DNA from 3 places in the Streptomyces sp. NPDC028722 genome. Region 1 is predicted to be linked to each of the others. Evidence: riboswitches for the same ligand, from Rfam matches in the RefSeq annotation. Region 1 holds a riboswitch; each other region holds the start of a gene.
The links. A riboswitch is a leader RNA that binds a small molecule or an ion and turns the genes downstream of it on or off. The one in region 1 is predicted to bind thiamine pyrophosphate.

Region 1 (3,925 bases):
GAAGCCACCCTGGCGGGACGCGTTGTCAAGGGGCGGCGGAGGTCCCCACGGGCACGACGGGGGAGAGGTCCAGATCCGCTCCCACCTGGATGGTCGCCCCGATGCCTCCGCGGCGGCGGCACGTATCGCCATGGACGGTCTGCTCCGCATGGAGGGAATCGGAACGCCGGCAGTGGCAGCTCAGCCGGGGACGTGCAGTCCCGTCGGCCGGGCCGTCTCCGGGGCGTCCGACGCCGCTCAGTGGTGACCACCGATGCCTGTCGACGACAGCCGTAGGGAGAGACACCCGCAGGTCACCCGATTGGATCTGCGACACTGGTACAGCCATGCCTAAGCCCGGAGAACTCACCTTTGTCGCGCCGCGCGGAGCCAAGAAGCCGCCGCGGCATCTCGCCGACCTCACGCCCGCCGAGCGCAAGGACGCGGTGGCCGAGATCGGTGAGAAGCCGTTCCGTGCCAAGCAGCTCGCGCAGCACTACTTCGCGCGGTACGCGCACGACCCCGAGCAGTGGACGGACATCCCCGCCGGGTCGCGCGGCAAGCTGCAAGAAGCGCTGTTGCCGGAGCTGATGACGGTCGTCCGGCATCTGTCGACCGACCAGGGGGCCACGCGCAAGACGCTGTGGCGGCTGTTCGACGGCACGCTGGTCGAGTCCGTGCTGATGCGGTATCCGGACCGGGTCACCATGTGCATCAGCTCGCAGGCCGGATGCGGGATGAACTGCCCGTTCTGCGCCACCGGGCAGGCCGGGCTGGACCGGAACCTGTCCACCGCCGAGATCGTGCACCAGATCGTGGACGGGATGCGGGCGCTGCGGGACGGGGAGGTGCCGGGCGGACCGGCGCGGCTGTCCAACATCGTCTTCATGGGCATGGGCGAGCCGCTCGCCAACTACAAGCGGGTCGTCGGCGCCATCCGGGCGCTCACCGACCCGGCCCCGGACGGGCTGGGCCTGTCCCAGCGCGGGATCACCGTCTCGACCGTCGGGCTGGTGCCGGCCATCCACCGGTTCACCGACGAGGGCTTCAAGTGCCGGCTCGCGATCTCCCTGCACGCCCCCGACGACGAGCTGCGCGACACCCTCGTCCCCGTGAACACGCGGTGGAAGGTGCGCGAGGTGCTGGACGCCGGTTTCGAGTACACCGAGAGGTCGGGCCGCCGGCTGTCGATCGAGTACGCGCTGATCCGGGACATCAACGACCAGGCCTGGCGCGGTGACCGGCTCGGCCGGCTGCTCCGGGGCAAGCCCGTGCACGTCAACCTCATCCCGCTCAACCCGACCCCGGGCTCGAAGTGGACGGCCTCCCGGCCGGAGGACGAGAAGGCGTTCGTGGAGGCCATCGCCGCGCACGGCGTGCCGGTGACGGTCCGGGACACCCGTGGACAGGAGATCGACGGGGCCTGCGGTCAGCTCGCGGCCACCGAGCGGTAATCTGACCACGTCCACATATCTTCATATTCCGACAGGGGAGCGCCACAGCGCTGAGAGTGCGGCAACCGGGCCGCAGACCCTCTGAACCTCGCCCAGGTCATTCTGGGTAGGAAGTTCGGTCACCACTCAAGCTGTTGCGCCCTGCCCGGCCTCCCTCACGGATGCCCGGGCAGGGCCGCGTCTCTTCCTGGCCCACCCCAGGAGGACATCCAGTGCACAACAAGACCCTCGTGGCCGTGGCGGCGGGGCTCGGTCTCCTCGCCCTGCCCGCGCTGACCGGGTGCGGGTCGTCGGACACCGGGAAGTCCACGGACTCCAGGACCGTCACCCTCGTCAGCCACGACTCGTGGAGCGTCTCGAAGGACGTCCTGAAGGACTTCGAGAAGCGGTCCGGGTACCAGGTCAAGGTCCTCGAGGACGGCGATGCCGGCCAGGCCGTCAACAAGGCGATCCTCACCAAGGACAACCCGCAGGGCGATGTCCTCTTCGGCGTGGACAACACCCTGCTGTCCCGCGCCATGGACAACGGGCTGTTCCAGGCGTACCGGCCCAAGGGGTCCGACAAGGTCCTGCCGCAGTACCGGGTCGACCGGGCCGGGCACCGTGTCACGCCGGTCGACACCGGCGACATCTGCGTCAACTACGACAAGGCCTACTTCAGCGCGCACCGGCTGACCCCGCCGCGGTCCTTCGCCGACCTCGCCGAACCCCGGTACAAGAACCTGCTCGTCACCGAGAACGCGGCCACCTCCTCACCGGGCCTCGGCTTCCTCCTCGGCAGCGCCGCACAGTTCGGCGACGCGGGCTGGCAGGGCTACTGGAAGAAGCTCAAGGCCAACGGCGTCAAGGTCGTCGACGGCTGGGAGCAGGCCTACGACCAGGAGTTCTCCGGCTCCACCCAGGGCCGCAAGGCCGGCGGCGACCGCCCGCTGGTGGTGTCGTACGCCTCCTCCCCGCCCGCCGAGGTGATCTACGCCAAGAAGCGGCCCGCCACCGCCCCGACCGGGGTGGCGAGCGGCACGTGCTTCCGGCAGACCGAGTACGCGGGGCTCCTGAGCAACGCCCGCAACCCCAAGGGCGGCAAGGCGTTCCTCGACTTCCTGCTCAGCAAGGAGTTCCAGGAGGACATGCCGCTGAACATGTTCGTCTACCCGGTGCGCGAGGCCGCCCAGGTGCCGCCGGACTTCCTGAAGTACGGCCCCCAGGCCAAGGACCCGCGGACCATGGCCCCGGACCGGATCGCCGCCAACCGCGACCAGTGGGTCAAGACGTGGACGTCACTCGTACTGAGGTAGCGCGGACCCGGCGGGGGAGCGCGGCGCGGTTCGGGCTGATGGCCCTGCCCGTCGCGTTCTTCGCGCTGTTCTTCGCCTGGCCCGTGGCCGCGATCGTCGCGCGCGGCCTGAAGGCGGACGGCGGCTGGCGGCTCGGACGGATCGCGGACGTCGTCACGCAGCCCGACATCCGGCACGTGCTGTGGTTCACCACCTGGCAGGCGCTGGCCTCCACCGCGCTCACCCTGCTGCTCGCGCTGCCCGCCGCCTACGTCTTCGCCCGTCTGCGCTTCCCGGGCAAGCAGCTGCTGCGGGCCGTGGTCACCGTTCCGTTCGTGCTCCCGACCGTCGTCGCCGGCAGCGCCTTCCTCGCCCTGCTCGGGCACAACGGGCTGCTCGACCAGTTGTGGGGCGTACGGCTGGACACCACGGTGTGGGCGATCCTGCTGGCCCACGTCTTCTTCAACTACGCGGTCGTCGTCCGTACCGTCGGCGGCCTGTGGGCCCAGCTCGACCCACGCCAGGAGGAGGCCGCCCGGATGCTGGGCGCCTCCCCGGCGAAGGCCTGGCGGCAGGTCACGCTGCCCGCGCTCGCGCCCGCCGTGGCCGCCGCCGCGCTGATGGTGTTCCTGTTCACCTTCACCTCCTTCGGCGTGGTGCAGATCCTCGGCGGCCCCACCTTCTCCACCCTGGAGGTGGAGATCTACCGGCAGACCTCCGAGGTCTTCGACCTGTCCACGGCCGCCGTCCTCACCCTCGTGCAGTTCGTCGCCGTCGGCGCGATCCTCGCCGTGCACGCCCGGACCGTACGGCGGCGGGAGACGGCCCTGCGCCTGGTCGACCCCAAGGTGACCGCCCGCCGGCCGCGCGGCGGCGGCCAGTGGGCGCTGCTCACCGGGGTCCTGCTGACGATCGCCCTGCTCCTGGTGCTGCCGCTCGCCGTGCTCGTCCGGCGCTCCCTGGACGCCCCCGGTCTCGGCTACTACCGGGCCCTGACCGACCCCGACGGCGGTACGTTCCTGGTGGCGCCCGTGCACGCCGTGTGGACCTCGCTGGAGTACGCCGTCGCCGCCACCGCCATCGCCGTCCTGGTCGGCGGTCTCGCCGCCGCCGCGCTGGCCCGGCGGGACGCGGGACGGCTGGTGCGGGGCTTCGACGCGCTGCTGATGCTGCCGCTCGGCGTCTCCGCCGTGACCGTCGGCTTCGGTTTCCTGATCG
Region 2 (3,925 bases), on a different contig from region 1:
GTGGCCTTCCTCGACCGGACGGACAAGCTCGTGCCGCTCGGTCAGGAGGGCGCGCTGGCGGACTTCGACGCTCATCTCGACGAGGCGCTGGACCGCATCCTGGCCGAGGAACAGAGCGCCGGCTGAAGCGTCACGGTACGAGGCGCCGACGCACCGTCATCTCGTCCGCGCCCGTGCAGGAACGCTTCTGCAACCGGTGGACGGCACCACCGCCCCAGCCCCGCCGCGTTCACCGCTTCCGGCGCCGGCCCCGGCCGCCGCGCGCCGGTGCGGGACGCCCCCCGGCAGGCAGCGGTGCAGCCGCTCCCGGCCGGTCGGCCGAGACCACCAGCGCGGCCAGCGCGGTGGTGACCGGCACCGAGGCGACCAGGCCGATCGAGCCCACCAGCGTGCGTACGATCTCCTCGGCCACCAGTTCGCTGTTGGCCACGGTCCCCACGCTGCTCTGGGCGATCGAGAACAGCAGCAGCAACGGCAGGGCGGCGCCGGCGTAGGCGAGCACCAGGGTGTTGACCACGGAGGCGATGTGATCGCGGCCGATACGGATGGCCGCCCGGTACAGCCCCCGCCAGCCCATCGTCGGGTTCGCCTCGTGCAGTTCCCAGACCGCCGACGTCTGCGTCACCGTCACGTCGTCCAGGACGCCGAGCGAGCCGATGATGACACCGGCCAGCAGCAGACCGCTCATGTCGATCGACGGATACAGGCCGTGGATCAGACCGGTGTTGTCGTCCGTGTTGCCGGTCAGCGCGGACCAGCCGATGAACAGCGAGCCGAGCAGGCCGATCAGCGACAGGGAGATCAGCGTGCCGAGCACCGCAACCGACGTACGGGCGGACAGGCCATGGCACATGTACAGCGCGATCAGCATGATGGCGCTCGCTCCCACCACGGCCACGACCAGCGGATCGGAGCCCTGGAGGATGGCGGGCAGGATGAACAGGGTCAGCACGAGGAAGCTCACCGCCAGCGCGACCAGGGCCATGAGGCCGCGCAGCCGGCCGACCACGACGACGGCCACGGCGAAGACCCCCGCGAGCAACGCCATGGGGAACGTCCGGTTCACATCGGTCACCGAGTACTGGAGGTTCTTCGGTGCTGAAGGCTCGTAGGCGACGACGACCTTCTCGTCCCGGTGCAGCTGCCGCGTCTGGTCCGGCTGCACGATCTCGGTGAACGTGCGGCCTGTGTCCTCGCCGGTGTCGACGCGGACGGTCGCCTTCTTGCAGGTCTTGTCGGCCTCCTGCTTCGCGGGGGCGCCGCCGGTGGCGGAGGGGGCGCCGGCCGGGGCGCCGCCCGACGCGTTCACCGACGCGCAACTGACCTCGGTGACCCGGGTGACCGTGGCCTGCTGGGTCTGCCGGTCGAAACCGACGCCGGTGCGTGAGTGGGACGGGGCTCCGCCGGGCCAGAGCACCGCGAGACCTGCGACGACCGCCACGGTGAACGGGATCAGGATCGCCGCGATCACCTTCCGCAGATGCTGGGAGACCGGCGCGGCCGGGCCGTGGCCGTGCGCGTGACCGTGATGGCCGCTCTCTCTGGCTCCGTGGCCCTGTGCGTGACCGTCGCGCCCGCCGTCACCGGTTCCGTGGCCGTGCGCGTGGTCCTGTCCCGGGCCGTCTCGGCCGGGCGGATCGGGTGGCTGATGCGAGTACTGCTCCATCCTGGTCACCGTCCGATCATCGCAAGAACGGTGGGGGCCCACTGTTCACCGCGCCCTCCATGCCGCTAGCGTGGAGGCACCTTTGCACACGCGGGAGCTCGGAGCACCGGGCTGAGAGGGCGCTGACCTCCGTAGACGCGATGTTTCACGTGGAACCAACAGGTTCCACGCAGGACATCGGCACACGGGAATCGCTGCGTCGACCGCCGAACCTGTTACCGGGTAATGCCGGCGTAGGGAGTAGGTCCGATGACCAACAAGGACGCACGCACGCCTGCCTCCGTTCGGGACGAGAAGTCCGACGAGGCCGGGAAGTCCATTGGCTGGCACAAGGCGTACGTCGAGGGCTCGCGCCCCGACCTGCGCGTGCCGGTCCGTCAGGTGCAGCTCACCAACGGGGAGTCGGTCACGCTGTACGACACGTCGGGGCCGTACACCGATCCGCTTGCCGACACGGACGTCCGCAGGGGCCTGTCACCGCTGCGGGAGAACTGGATCATCGCCCGCGGTGACACCGAGGAGTACGCGGGGCGTCCCGTCCGCCCCGAGGACGACGGGCTCCGGCACACCTCGCCACGCGGCGGGCTGCGCAACCTGGACGCGGTCTTCCCCGGGCGCCCGCGCCAGCCGCGGCGGGGCCGGAGCGGCCGGCCGGTGACGCAGCTCGCCTATGCCCGACGGGGCGAGGTCACGCCGGAGATGGAGTTCGTGGCCATCCGGGAGAACGTCTCTCCCGAGGTGGTCCGCGAGGAGATCGCGGCGGGCCGGGCCGTGCTGCCGGCCAACGTCAATCACCCGGAGATCGAGCCGATGATCATCGGTAAGCGGTTCCTGGTGAAGGTGAACGCCAACATCGGCAACTCCGCGGTGACGTCCTCCATCGAGGAGGAGGTCGAGAAGATGACCTGGGCGACCCACTGGGGCGCCGACACGGTCATGGACCTCTCGACCGGCCGCAACATCCACACCACCCGTGAGTGGGTCCTGCGCAACTCCCCCGTCCCCATCGGCACGGTGCCGCTCTACCAGGCTCTGGAGAAGGTCGACGGCCGGGCCGAGGAACTGACCTGGGAGATCTACAAGGACACCGTCATCGAGCAGGCCGAGCAGGGCGTGGACTACATGACCGTCCACGCGGGCGTCCGGCTGCCGTACGTCCCGCTCACCGCCAACCGTAAGACGGGCATCGTCTCGCGCGGCGGCTCCATCATGGCCGCGTGGTGCCTGGCGCACCACAAGGAGTCGTTCCTGTACGAGAACTTCGAAGAGCTGTGCGAGATCCTCGCCGCCTACGACGTCACGTACTCGCTGGGCGACGGACTCAGGCCCGGTTCGATCGCGGACGCCAACGACGAGGCACAGTTCGCGGAACTGAGGACGCTCGGGGAACTCAACCGCGTCGCCAGGCGTTTTCAGGTACAGACGATGATCGAGGGCCCCGGGCACGTCCCGATGCACAAGATCAAGGAGAACATCGACCTTCAGCAGGAGATCTGCGATGAAGCTCCGTTCTATACGCTCGGCCCGCTGACCACGGACATCGCGCCGGCGTACGACCACATCACCTCCGGTATCGGCGCCGCGATGATCGCCTGGTGGGGCACGGCGATGCTCTGCTACGTCACGCCCAAGGAGCACCTGGGCCTGCCCAACCGGGACGACGTCAAGACCGGTGTCATCACCTACAAGATCGCCGCGCACGCGGCCGACCTGGCCAAGGGGCACCCGGGCGCTCAGGAGTGGGACGACGCGCTGTCGGACGCCCGTTTCGAGTTCCGGTGGGAGGACCAGTTCAACCTCGCCCTGGACCCGGACACGGCACGGGAGTTCCACGACGAGACCCTGCCCGCGGAACCCGCCAAGACGGCCCACTTCTGCTCCATGTGCGGGCCGAAGTTCTGCAGCATGAAGATCTCGCAGGACATCCGGCGCGAGCACGGAGGCGACCGGGCCGAGATCGAGCAGGGCATGGCCCAGAAGTCGCAGGAGTTCGCGGCGGCGGGCAACCGGGTGTACCTGCCGGTCGCCGACTGAAAGGCGTGGTGAACTCGCCGCGCCGGCCGGGCCCTTGAGGGGACGGCCGGCGCGGCGGGCCGGAGTCGTCCGGCGCACGGGACCGAGCTGCCGCGGGTGCGGTCAGTCGGGCTGGTGCTCCGGGCCGCCGTAGTCCGGGCTCGTGTAGTCGGGGCTGGTGAAGCTCGGGCGGCCGCTCGTGGTGCCGTCGTCCCCGGGGCTGCTGAAGCCGGGACGGTCGTAGCC
Region 3 (3,925 bases), on a different contig from region 1:
GGGCGACGGACTTCGCCTCCCGGATGAACCGCTCGACGAAGGACCCGTCGGCCGCGAGCGCCGGGTGCATCACCTTCAGCGCGAGGACGCGGTCCAGGCGGGTGTCCAGGGCCCGGTAGACCGTGGCCATCCCGCCGGCCGCGACCCGCGCGTCGACGCGGTAGCGGCCGTCGAGCAGCTGACCGACGAGGGGGTCCTGAAGGGTCATATCCACGCAGGGGAGTCTACGAGGACCCACCGACACCATCGCCGGCCACGGTGCCCCGGCGACGGAATGCAGCAGAGCTGTGACCGTCACGCGACGCGCAGCCCGGCGGGAGGCGGGGGCCGGCCGGAGCCGGCCCCGCTCCGTGCGCAGGGGCCCGGGCGAAGGGCCTAGAAGGCGGGCCGCTCCGGGTCCAGGCGGGCGAGGCCCGCGGCCGGGGAGGAGGCCTCCGCGAAGTGGCGCCGCGGGATCCGCCCGGCCCGCCGGGCCAGCCGCCCCGCCTCCACGGCGTGCCTCATGGCCGCGGCCATCAGTTCCGGCTCCTGCGCCCGCGTCACCGCGGACGCCAGCATCACCCCGGCACAGCCCAGCTCCATCGCGAGGGCCGCGTCGGACGCCGTACCGGCCCCCGCGTCCAGGATCACCGGCACGCGCGCGTGCTCCACGATCAGCTGGAAGTTGTGCGGGTTGCGGATACCGAGCCCGGACCCGATCGGCGAGCCCAGCGGCATCACCGCCGCACAGCCGGCGTCCTCCAGCTTCCGCGCGAGGACGGGGTCGTCGTTGGTGTACGGCAGCACCGTGAACCCCTCGTCGACCAGCGTCTCCGCGGCGTCCAGCAGCTCCACCGGGTCCGGCAGCAGCGTCCGTTCGTCGGCGATGACCTCCAGCTTGATCAGGTCCGTGCCCAGCGCCTCCCGGGCCAGCCGGGCGGTCAGCACAGCCTCGCCGGCGGTGAAACAGCCCGCCGTGTTCGGCAGCACCCGGATGCCGAGCCGCTCCAGCACGGACAGCACCGAGCCGTGCACGCCGAGGTCCACCCGGCGCATCGCGACCGTGGTCAGCTCCGTGCCGGAGGCGACGAGCGAGCGCTCCAGCACGTCCAGACTGGGCGCCCCTCCCGTGCCCATGATCAGCCGGGACGACAGGGTCAGCCCACCGAGGACCAGGGGATCGTCGGCCATGACTCAGCCTCCCTGCACGGCGGTGAGGACCTCGACGCGGTCGCCCTCGGCGAGGGCGGTCGCCGCCCACCGCGCGCGCGGGACGACGGTCTCGTTGACGGCGGCGGCCACCCCGCGCGGCGCCGCGGTGAGGGACCCCACCAGTGCGTCCAGCGCGGTGCCCGCGACGATGCGGCGGGGTTCGCCGTTGACCGAGATGGTGACGGAAACGCTCATGCGGGCTGCTCCAGCTGTTCCACGGGTGCGGCGCCGAACCGCCGCGGGGTGAACGGACGTGCCTCCGGCGGTAGGCCGCCGGTGACCAGGGTGTGCGCCAGCACGTCCCCGGTGACCGGCGTGAGCAGCACCCCGTTGCGGTGGTGGCCGGTGGCCAGCAGCAGCCCGTCCAGGCCGGACGGGCCGAGCAGCGGGGCGTTGTCGGGGGAGGCGGGCCGCAGCCCGGCCCGGGTCTCGGTGAGCGGCAGCTCGGTGATGCCGGGCACCAGCTCGTGGGCGTCGCGCAGCAGCTCGTACACGCCGCCCGCCGTGACCGTCGTGTCCCAGCCCAGCTCCTCGCTGGTGGCGCCGACGACCAGCTCGCCGTTCTCCCGGGGCACCAGATAGACCTGGCTGCCGCGGACCACCGCCCGCACGGTACGGCTCAGGAACGGCGCGAACCGGTGGGGCACGGTCAGCCGCAGCACCTGCCCCTTGACCGGCCGGACCGGTGGACGCAGCTCCTCCGGCAGGCCCGCGAGCCGCCCGCTCAGGCTCCCGGCCGCGAGCACCACCTGACCGGCGCTCAACCCGGTCCCGTCGGCCGTGGTGACCCCGGCGGCCCGGCCTCCCGCGACGTCCAGCCGCTCGGTCCACGCGCGGTGGAACACCACGCCGGCCCGCTCGCACGCCGCCATCAGGGCCGCCGCCAGCCGCCGCGGGTCGACCTGGTGGTCGCCGTCGACCCGCAGGCCGCCGCGCACCCCGGGCGCCAGCATCGGCTCCAGGCGCCGGCACTCCCGCCCGGACAGCCACTCGGAGGCGAGCCCCGAGCGCTGCTGCAAGGCGTGCAGGTCCCGCAGGTGGGCGCGGTCGTCGGCGTCGAGCGCGACGGCGAGGGTGCCGCAGCGGCGGTAACCGGGGTCGTGACCGGTCAGCTCGGTCAGCTCGGCCACGAACTCCGGGTAGCGGCGGGCCGACTCCAGGTTGAGGGCGAGCAACGTCTCCTCGCCGTAGTGCAGTTCGGTGACCGCGGCCAGCATCCCGGCCGCGACCCGGGCGGCCCCGCCACCCGGCTCGGGGTCCACCACGGCCGTGGCCAGCCCGCGTTGCGCGGCCCGCCAGGCCGTGACCAGGCCGATGATCCCGCCCCCGATGACGAGGACGTCGGACGTACGTGACGACATGGGCGTCCAGCCCCTCCCTTCGCCGGCATGACCCGGATCAGGTTCGTACGGTCGGAGGCCGCCAGCCTCCCTCTCAGCCCGGTGCGTCCGGGCTCCCGCGAGTGCTTGTACGGTGGCCACCCTAGCCCGCCCCGCTCACCACGCGTAAGGGAGTCCTCCGCCATGTCCCGCTCGCTCGACGGACTGCATTTCGCCCCCGTGGCGGACCAGGCCCCAGGTCAGGTGGGCACCCGCACCCGGTTCGCCTACCACGAGGACGACGGCGCGATCTGGGCCGGGTACGCGGGCGGCGACGTCGTGCGGGGCCACCTGGTCGGCACCCGCGAGGGCGACCGGCTGGACTTCCGCTACGTGCAGCTGAGGACCGACGGCACGACCGCCTCGGGGCACTGCGTGTCCACGGTCGTGGAGCTGCCCGACGGGCGGCTGCGGCTGGAGGAGACCTGGGAGTGGGAGTCCCGGCCGGGCTCCGGCACCAGCGTTGTGGAACAGGTCACCGAGCACGCCCCCTGACTGACGGAACGTCACCTGACTAAGGTGATCGGGTGAGCGAGCAGACAGCGCAAGAGGGCACGTCGCAAGGACCCCGCGTGGTCGTCGTCGGCGCGGGCATGGCCGGGGTCCAGACCGCGGTCGCCCTGCGGGAACAGGGCTTCCGGGGCGCGGTGACCGTCCTCGGGGCCGAGGCCCACCAGCCCTACGACCGGCCGCCGCTGTCGAAGGCCGTCCTGCTCGGCAAGGCCGAGGGTTCCGCCTTCGACGTGGACTTCGAGTCCCTCGGCGTCGAACTGCGCCTCGGCTGCGAGGTGCGCGGCCTGCGCCCCGGCGACCACGAACTGGACACCGGCACCGGCCCGGTGCCGTACGACGTCCTGGTCCTCGCCACCGGCGCCGAACCGATCACCCTGCCCGGCACCGAGGACCTGCCCGGCGTGCACCTGCTGCGCACCCTGGACGACGCCGAACGGCTGCGGCCCGTCCTCGCCCGGCAGCACGACGTCGTGGTCGTCGGCGCCGGCTGGATCGGCGCCGAGTTCGCCACCGCCGCCCGCGAGGCGGGCTGCGCGGTGACCGTCGTCGAGGCCGCGGACCGGCCGCTCGCCGGCGCCCTGCCCGCCGAGGTCGCCGCCCCCATGGCCGCCTGGTACGCCGACGCCGGCGTCGAACTGCGCACCCACGCGCGCGTGGAGCGCGTCGAGCCCGGCGCGGTGCTGCTCGCCGACGGCACACGGCTGCCCGCCGGCGCCGTCGTCGTCGGCATCGGCGCCCGCCCCGCCACCGCCTGGCTGGCCGGCTCCGGCATCGAGCTGGGCGCGCACGGCGAGGTCCTCGCCGACGCCCGCCTGCGCACCTCCCTGCCGGATGTGTACGCC

Region 2: it holds a riboswitch for thiamine pyrophosphate, as region 1 does, so the genes downstream of both, thiC (phosphomethylpyrimidine synthase ThiC) here and AB0F03_RS21050 (thiamine ABC transporter substrate-binding protein) in region 1, are expected to answer to the same signal.
Region 3: it holds a riboswitch for thiamine pyrophosphate, as region 1 does, so the genes downstream of both, thiO (glycine oxidase ThiO) here and AB0F03_RS21050 (thiamine ABC transporter substrate-binding protein) in region 1, are expected to answer to the same signal.

The regions. Positions count from the first base shown of each region.
Region 1 covers NZ_JBEZWU010000013.1:87,393-91,317, forward strand. The annotation lists gene rlmN (23S rRNA (adenine(2503)-C(2))-methyltransferase RlmN) at 327-1,433, shown strand; TPP riboswitch at 1,457-1,564, shown strand; gene AB0F03_RS21050 (thiamine ABC transporter substrate-binding protein) at 1,646-2,728, shown strand; gene AB0F03_RS21055 (iron ABC transporter permease) at 2,767-3,925, shown strand, end outside.
Region 2 covers NZ_JBEZWU010000006.1:166,413-170,337, reverse strand. The annotation lists gene AB0F03_RS12270 (SsgA family sporulation/cell division regulator) at 1-126, shown strand, start outside; gene AB0F03_RS12265 (YibE/F family protein) at 230-1,666, opposite strand; TPP riboswitch at 1,747-1,923, shown strand; gene thiC (phosphomethylpyrimidine synthase ThiC) at 1,916-3,700, shown strand; gene AB0F03_RS12255 (hypothetical protein) at 3,803-3,925, opposite strand, start outside.
Region 3 covers NZ_JBEZWU010000001.1:190,738-194,662, reverse strand. The annotation lists gene pknB (Stk1 family PASTA domain-containing Ser/Thr kinase) at 1-214, opposite strand, end outside; gene AB0F03_RS00840 (thiazole synthase) at 376-1,170, opposite strand; gene thiS (sulfur carrier protein ThiS) at 1,174-1,386, opposite strand; gene thiO (glycine oxidase ThiO) at 1,383-2,552, opposite strand; TPP riboswitch at 2,550-2,661, opposite strand; gene AB0F03_RS00825 (hypothetical protein) at 2,715-3,065, shown strand; gene AB0F03_RS00820 (FAD-dependent oxidoreductase) at 3,098-3,925, shown strand, end outside.